Regions from separate parts of the Oceanibaculum sp. genome, predicted to be linked through region 1. Evidence: riboswitches for the same ligand, from Rfam matches in the RefSeq annotation. Region 1 holds a riboswitch; the other holds the start of a gene.
The links. A riboswitch is a leader RNA that binds a small molecule or an ion and turns the genes downstream of it on or off. The one in region 1 is predicted to bind S-adenosylmethionine.

Region 1 (4,207 bases):
GACCATTGCGGCAGTTGCACAAGCTGCCTTTCCGCCTGCCCGACCGATGCCTTTCCGGCGCCCTATCAGCTCGATGCGCGGCGCTGCATCTCCTACCTGACCATTGAGCATAAGGGCGTCATCGACCGGGAATTCCGCGCCCCCATGGGCAACCGCATCTATGGCTGCGACGATTGCCTCGCCGTCTGCCCCTGGAACAAATACGCAAGGCCGACCGGGCACGAGGCCTTCCTGCCGCGCGCCGAGCTGATGGCCCCGCGCCTGGCCGACCTCGCGCAGCTCGACGATGCCGGCTTCCGCCAGCTCTTCTCCGGCTCGCCGGTGAAGCGCATCGGCCGCGACCGGTTCGTGCGCAATGTGCTGATCGCGATTGGCAACAGCGGGTCTCAAGCACTTGTACCGATTACGGAAAGCCTGCTTTCAGACAGCTCCCCGCTGGTGCGCGGCATGGCGGTCTGGGCGCTGTCGCGGCTACTCGATGCCGACCGGTTTGCGGGTTTGCGTGACAGGCATCTGCCCGACGAAACGGATGAAGACGTCAGGGAGGAGTGGCTGGAGTGTTGACCTCCCCTTTTTGTCATTGCCGGGCTTGACCCGGCAATCCAGAGGCCACCTTCTGAGGCGTTTCAGGCAGAGCACCGCCCCTGGATGCCCGGATCAAGTCCGGGCATGACAGAAGAAGAACAGCGTGAAGGCCAATCCCGTTGACTCCTCATCCTCCCGCCCCTATCTTCCCGGTCAGCGCCGATTTGAGCATCAGCTTGCGGGCGCTTTACAAATGCAGCTAAAGCGTCGGCCCCGATCCGCCCAGCTTTGGCTGCGGCGGATTTTTTTTTGACGAGCATGCGGAGACGGATCATGGATGCGACCACCCTGAAGGCCCTGCAGGCGCCGCTGAAGGCGCAGTACAAGGACCAGCCGGATGCCGCGAAGATCACCCTGAAGGCCGACGGCAAGCTGGGCGAGGAAGCCATCACCTGCTCCGTCGATACCGGGCGCGCGCTGGTCGAGGCCGGGCTGCATCCCGCCACCGGCGGCGACGGCCTGTCCGCCTGCTCCGGCGACATGCTGCTGCAGGCGCTGGTGGCCTGCGCCGGCGTCACGCTGAAGGCGGTCGCTACAGCGCTCGGCATCGAGATCCGCGAAGGCACGGTGAAGGCCGAGGGCGACCTGGACTTCCGCGGCACGCTGGCGGTGGACCGCGAGGCGCCGGTCGGCTTCACCGATATCCGCCTCTCCTTCGATATCGACACCGACGCGAACGAGGAGCAGCTGGCCAGCCTGTTCAAGCTGACCGAGCGCTATTGCGTGGTGTTCCAGACCCTGAACAACAAGCCGGTGCTGGCGGTCAGCCACACGGTGAATGGCAAGGCCAAGGCCGCCTAACAACAAAATTCAACTGTGCAATTTTTCTGATTGACGGCACAGAAACTGTAGATTAAAAAGACGACATAGCGCCGATTTGAGGCTCAGCTTGCGGGGCGCTTTATAAATTCTGCTAAAGAGAGCGGGCAAATCCGCCCGGCTCTGGAGCCGAGGCGGATTTTTTTCGTCCCGGAGCTGGACCAGACGGACCCCACTCTTCCGAGCCTCCTTACCTGCGCCGCTGGCGCACACGCAAGGAGAGCAAGAATGACCATCAAGATCACCCGCCGCACCTTCAAGCTCGGCAGCATCGCCGCCGCTGCCCTCGCCCTGACCGTTGGAGCAGGCGCCGCCCAGGCCGCGCCGGAGCGCATCGGCCTCGACTACGCCTATTACAATCCGGTCAGCCTGCTGCTGAAGGACAAGGGCTGGGTCGAGGAGGAGTTCAAGAAGGACGGCATCGACGTCCGCTGGGTGCTGAGCCTGGGCTCCAACAAGGCGCTGGAATTCCTGAATGGCGGCTCCATCCAGTTCGGCTCCACCGCTGGCGGCGCAGCGCTGGTCGGCAAGGCCAACGGCAACCCGATCAAGGCGATCTACATCTATTCGCGTCCGGAATGGACCGCGCTGGTCACCGGCAAGGACAGCGGCATCAAGTCTGTCGCCGACCTGAAGGGCAAGCGCGTCGCCGTGACCCGCGGTACCGACCCGCATCTGTTCCTGCTGCAGGCGCTGAACCAGGCCGGCCTTACCGAGAAGGACATCAAGCCGGTGCTGCTGCAGCACCCCGATGGCGGGCGCGCGCTGGTCAGCGGCCAGGTCGATGCCTGGGCCGGCCTCGACCCGCACATGGCCAAGCATGAGCTGCAGGAAGGTGCCCGGCTGTTCCACCGCGACCCGGCGCTGAACACCTATGGCGTGCTGAATGTCCGCGAGGATTTCGCCACCGAGAATCCGGAAATCGTCGAGCGGCTGCTGGCCGTCTATGAGCGCGCCCGCAAATATTCGCTGGAGAACCCGGACGAGCTGCGCGGCTACCTCGTGAAGGCCGCCAAGGTCGAGGATGAGATCGCGAAGAAGCAACTGGGCGAGCGCACCGACCTCGCCAACCCGGTGATCGGCGAGGAGCACCGCAAGGCGCTGACTGCCGCCGGCACCGTGCTGCGCGAGATCGGCGTGCTGAAGGCTGATACCGACGTGCCGGCGCTGGTGGCCGACCTGATCGACGACCAGTACATCCAGCGCGTCAACCGGCAGCAGGCGGCGCAGCGATGACCGCCGAGGTCTATGACCGCGACACCGCGAAGGCGGCGGCTCCCTCGGGGGCCGCTGCTTCTCCGCGCAAGCGCAACCCGCTGGCGGCACTGGCCGGCACCAAGGGGCTGATCGTTCCCCTGTTGCTGCTAGCCGGCTGGGCGGCGCTGTCCTGGACCGACGTGTTCGCGCCCAATCTGGTGCCAAGCCCGGAAGCGGTGCTGGAAGAAATCTCCGCCCTGTGGGCCAGCGGCGAGCTGACCAGCCATATTGGCGTCACGCTGACCCGCGTGCTGTTCGGCTTCCTGGCCGGTACGGCGGCGGCGACGCTGCTGGGGGCCGTCACCGGCTATTCCCGCACCGCGCGGGAGCTGCTGGACCCCACCCTGCAGGCACTGAAGGCGGTGCCCTCGCTGGCGTGGGTGCCGCTGTTCATCTTGTGGTTCGGCATCTTCGAGGCCTCCAAGGTGACGCTGATCGCGGTTGGCGTGTTCTTCCCGATCTATCTGAACCTGGTCGAGGGCATTCAGGGCGTTGACCGCAAGCTGGTCGAGGTGGCGAAGCTGAACCGCTTCAGCCGGCTGGATCTGGTGCGCCGGGTACTGCTGCCGGCCACCCTGCCCTCCTATGTGGTCGGCCTGCGCGCCGGTCTGGCGCTGGGCTGGATGTTCGTCATCGCGGCCGAGCTGATGGGGGCGAGCGAAGGCCTCGGCTATCTGATGGTCGATGGGCAGATGACCGGCCGCCCGGCGGTAATCGTCGCCAGCCTCATCCTGTTCGCCATCGCCGGCAAGCTGACCGACGCCGTGCTGGCAGGGGCCACCCGCCCGTTCCTCGCCTGGCAGGACGGTTTCGGCGCCAAGAAGGGAGCGCACCATGCTCGCAATCGATAGTCTCGCCAAGCATTTCCCGAACGGTGTCATCGCGCTGAACGATGTCGATCTGGCCATCGACCAGTCGGAGATCGTCAGCCTGGTCGGCACCTCGGGCTGTGGCAAATCCACCCTGCTGCGCATCCTGTCCGGGCTGGAGAGCGCCAGCCATGGCCGCGTCGCCATCGATGGCGATCCGGTCAGCGGCCCGCACCCGGAAATCGGCATGGTGTTCCAGGAAGCCCGGCTGATGCCCTGGCTGACCGTGGCCGACAATGTGCGCTTCGCCTTGAACGGCGAGGACAAGGCGAGCCAGGACCGCAAGATATCCTCTGTGCTGGCGAAGGTCGGGCTGGCCGATTTCGCCGGGGCTTATCCGCGCCAGCTGTCCGGTGGTATGGCGCAGCGCGTGGCGATTGCCCGCGCGCTGGTGCGCCGGCCCTCCATCCTGCTGCTCGACGAGCCGTTCAGCGCGCTGGACAGCTTCACCCGGCTGCAACTGCAGGATCACCTGCTGGAGCTGTGGCGCGAGGAGCGCTTCACCATGGTGTTCGTCACCCATGATGTCGAGGAAGCCGTCGCGCTCAGCGACCGCATCGTGGTGATGCGCGGCAATCCCGGCCATATCCACGCTGAATTCGCGCTCGACCTGCCACGCCCGCGCAGGCGCACCGACAGCGATTTCCAGCACTGGAAGGAGAAGATCGTTCAGGCGC
Region 2 (4,207 bases), on a different contig from region 1:
GCGCGGGCCAAGCCGGCGGCGCAGCGCTTCCAGCAGCGCGCCTTCCGCATCGTCCTCCGTTTCCGTCACCATCGCGCCATGCAGGGCGAGGCAGATGCCGTCCACCGGTCCCTGCTTGTCCAGCGCGTCCAGCACGGCGCCCTTCAGCATCGCCCAGCAGTCCGCCGTTACCTTGCCCGAGGGGGTAGCGTTGGCGGCGACCGCGTTCACCGTGGTCCAGCCGAAGCGCTCGGCGGCGTCGATGAAGCCGCCAAGCTCCGTGCGGGTGCCGCGGAACTGCCCGACAATCTCGTCGCCGATGCCCAGATAGCGGCGGCGATAGGCCCCCTCATCCGTCGGCAACAGGCTGAAAGTGTTCGTCTCGTGCATGATCTGGGCAATGAGCACACGCTTGGACATGGCGATCCCTGGATTTGATGTTTCTATACCGGCCTTTGCGCCTTGACGCCGGCCCGGCGCTTGCGGGCATCATGCTACCGACAGAAAACAAAGTCGTCAGCAAACTTTACAACTAAGTGACGGCAATTTTTCACGCCTACAGGCACACCCTCGGGGCGGAACAGGGAGGAAGCAATGTCGAAACCCATCACCCTCATCACCGGCGCAAGCCGGGGCATCGGCCTGGCGCTCGCGAAGGACATGGCGGCGCGCGGCCATCACGTGATCGGCCTGTCGCGCAGCGCGCCGAAGGAGGGCTTTCCCGGCGACTATGTGACCGGTGATTTGTCGGATGCCGCCGACACCGCCCGCGCGCTGGCGGAGATCTCGAAGACCTATCAGGTCGATAATCTGGTGAACAATGCCGGCCTCATCACCGTGGAGCGGCTGGAGCATGCCAGCCTGCCGGCCTTCGAGCAGATGATCGCGGTGAACATGCGCGCGCTGCTGCAATGCAGCCAGGCCGTGCTGCCGGCGATGAAGACAAAGCGGCGCGGGCGCATCGTGAACATCGGCAGCCGCGCCGCGCTGGGCAAGGAAGGGCGCGGCATCTACGGCGCCACCAAGGCCGCCGTGGTCGGCTTCACGCGGAGCTGGGCGCTGGAGCTGGCGCGCGACGGCATCACCGTGAACTGCGTCGCCCCCGGCCCCATCGAAACCGAGCTGTTCCGCGACGCCAACCCGCCCGGCAGCCCGCAGGCCGAGGCGCTGATCGCCACCGTGCCGGTCGGCCGCATCGGCCAGCCCTCGGAAGTGGCGGCAGCCTGCGCCTATTTCATGTCCGACGGGGCCGGCTTCGTCACCGGCCAGGTGCTGAATGTCTGCGGCGGCCTGACCGTCGGCCAGGTGGTGATGTAGGGGGCACTTCCCCTCTCCCCTCTTCTTTCTCGTCACCCTCGGGCTTGACCCGAGGGTCCAGCGGTCAGTGCGGTTCGCTCGGTCAATGGATGGTCGGATCAAGTCCGACCATGACGAAAGAGAAAGCGGTTCTTCCGCGGAGATAGTTCACCCCCCATTGTGCGTTGCAAAAAATTCAGCCCCCTCCTGCGCACATTTCCGCTTGACGGAAAAACCGCCATCCCTATCTTCACCAGCAGACAGGGAGACCTGTCTCGCGGTGATTTGAGGGAGCAGCTTGCGCCGCGTCAACAAACGCTAAAGCGCCACGGAGCGTATTCGTGGTTTTCCCGTCTGTTGATGGAGTGAGCCATGTGTGCGCTTTTTTTATTGCCTGAATTTCCGTCGCTGACCGGCGTCACCCGCCGAATGCGCCGCTGCCGCTGTCGAACCTGACAGCCGGCCTAGCCCGGCCCTCTCCCGTAAGAGCGCCCGGCCCTTTTCCCTTTTCCAGAACGACTGAACCCGCCCGCCAGCGGGGACATTCCGTCATCCTTACGTCAGGAGTCCCAGGACATGATCCAACTCGATCAGGTCTCCAAACATTACCCGCCGCCCAAGCGCGGCGGACCTGCTGTTACCGCCCTGAACGAGGTCAGCCTGACCATCGAGGCCGGTGAGATCTACGGCATCATCGGCCGGTCGGGTGCCGGCAAATCGACACTGATCCGCGTCATCAACCGGCTTGAGGCCCCCACCTCCGGCCGCGTGCTGGTGGACGGTGTGGAGATATCCGCCCTGTCCGGTGCCGCCCTGCGCCGGGAACGCCGGGGCATCGGCATGATCTTCCAGCATTTCAACCTGCTGTCCTCGCGCAGCGTGTTCGACAATGTGGCGCTGCCGCTGGAACTGGCCGGCCTGTCGAAAGCAGAGATCAAAGCCAGGGTCGAGCCGCTGCTGGAACTGGTCGGCCTGACCGACAAGCGCGACCGCTACCCCGCCGAGCTGTCCGGCGGGCAGAAGCAGCGCGTCGGCATCGCCCGCGCGCTGGCGACCGAGCCGAAGGTGCTGCTGTGCGACGAGGCGACCAGCGCGCTGGACCCGGAGACCACGCGCGACGTGCTGCGGCTGATCGCCGAGATCAACCGCAAGCTGGGGCTGACGGTCGTCCTCATCACCCACGAGATGCATGTCATCAAGGAAATCTGCCACAAGGTGGCGGTGCTGGAGGCCGGCAGGGTGATCGAGCAGGGCAGCGTGTTCGAGGTGTTTACCCGGCCGCAGCACCCGACCACGCGCTCCTTCATCGGCATGGTGACCGGCATTGACCTGCCGCCGGCCCTGGCCAACCAGCTGCAGGCCGATGCGCAGCCGGGCGGCGAGGCGGTGCTGCTGATCCGCTTCACCGGCGACAGCGCGGACCAACCGATCCTCAGCCGGCTGGCCCGACATCACGACATCGACGCCAACATCCTGTCGGGCCGTATCGACCATATCCAGGGCCGGCCCTTCGGCACGCTGGTGGTCTCCCTGCCCAATGGCGAGACGCTGGGCACCGCGCTCGCCTTTTTCCAGTCCCATCAACTTTCCGTGGAGGTCCTGGGCCATGTCGCACCAGCTCTTCTTGCTGCTGGCTGAAGCCACGCTCGACACGCTCTACATGGTCGCCCTGTCCGGGGCCATCGGCACGGCGCTGGGCCTGCCGCTCGGAATCTGGCTGGCGACCTCCGGCCGGGGGGAGCTGCTGGCCGCGCCGCTGTTCAACCGCATCGGCGGGGTGCTGGTGAATGCCACCCGCTCGACGCCCTTCATCATCCTGGTGGTGGCGATCATCCCGTTCACGCGGCTGGTCGCCGGCACCTCCATCGGCACCAGCGCGGCCATCGTGCCGCTGACCGTGGCCGCCGTGCCCTTCATCGCGCGCATCGTCGAGACGGCAATCCGCGAGGTGGATCGCGGACTGGTCGAGGCGGCGGAGGCGATGGGCGCCACCCCCTTGCAGATCATCGCCAAGGTGCTGGTGCCAGAAGCCCTGCCGGGCATCCTGCTGGGCCTCACCCTCGCCCTCGTCAGCCTGATTGGCTACTCGGCCATGGTCGGCGCGGTCGGCGGCGGCGGGCTGGGCGATCTCGGCATCCGCTATGGCTACCAGCGCTTCATGCCAGAAGTGATGGCCGCCGTCGTCCTCCTCCTCATCGTGCTTGTGCAGGGCATCCAGTCGCTGGGCGAACGCCTCGCCCGGCGGGTGAACAAGCGCCTGCGCACCGCCTGATTTTTCCATTCAAAACCAAAGGAGTATCCCTCATGAACAAGCGTATCCTCGGCGGCCTCGCCGCCCTGCTGCTGACCGCCGGCCTGGCCACGGCAGCCTCCGCAGAGACCATCCGCGTCGGCGTCTCCGCCGGCCCGCACGCCGAAATCCTGGAGCAGGTGAAGAAGGTCGCGGCACAGGACGGGCTCGACATCAAGATCATCGAGTTCACCGACTATGTCGTGCCGAACACCGCGCTGGCGTCCGGCGATATCGAGGCCAATTCCTTCCAGCACCTGCCCTATCTGGACAATCAGGTGAAGGATCGCGGCTTCAAGCTGGTCTCGGTCGGCCAGACCGTGGTGTTCCCGATGGGCTTCTATTCGAAGAAGGTGAAGTCCTTCGACGAACTGCCGGAAGGCGCGACCGTGGCGATCCAGAACGACCCGACCAATGGCGGCCGCTCGCTGCTGCTGCTGCAGGCCAAAGGCGTCATCAAGCTGCGCGATGGTGTCGGCCTGAAGCCGACCCTGCTGGACATCGCGGAGAACCCGAAGAAGCTGCGCCTGATCGAGCTGGACGCGGCGCAGCTGCCGCGCTCGCTGGATGACGTCACGGCGGCGGCGGTGAACACCAACTACGCCGTCGAGGCCGGCCTCGACCCGGTGAATGACGCCATCG

Region 2: another riboswitch for S-adenosylmethionine. It lies ahead of MK313_RS03810 (methionine ABC transporter ATP-binding protein); the one in region 1 lies ahead of MK313_RS04050 (aliphatic sulfonate ABC transporter substrate-binding protein).

What each region holds. Positions count from the first base shown of each region.
Region 1 covers NZ_JAKUSO010000007.1:4,441-8,647, forward strand. Annotated here, with positions in the region: gene queG (tRNA epoxyqueuosine(34) reductase QueG) at 1-564, shown strand, start outside; gene MK313_RS04045 (OsmC family protein) at 859-1,386, shown strand; SAM riboswitch at 1,445-1,523, shown strand; gene MK313_RS04050 (aliphatic sulfonate ABC transporter substrate-binding protein) at 1,633-2,640, shown strand; gene MK313_RS04055 (ABC transporter permease) at 2,637-3,512, shown strand; gene MK313_RS04060 (ABC transporter ATP-binding protein) at 3,496-4,207, shown strand, end outside.
Region 2 covers NZ_JAKUSO010000006.1:37,246-41,452, reverse strand. Annotated here, with positions in the region: gene MK313_RS03820 (M81 family metallopeptidase) at 1-399, opposite strand, end outside; gene MK313_RS03815 (SDR family oxidoreductase) at 574-1,296, shown strand; SAM riboswitch at 1,543-1,617, shown strand; gene MK313_RS03810 (methionine ABC transporter ATP-binding protein) at 1,852-2,913, shown strand; gene MK313_RS03805 (methionine ABC transporter permease) at 2,882-3,547, shown strand; gene MK313_RS03800 (MetQ/NlpA family ABC transporter substrate-binding protein) at 3,580-4,207, shown strand, end outside.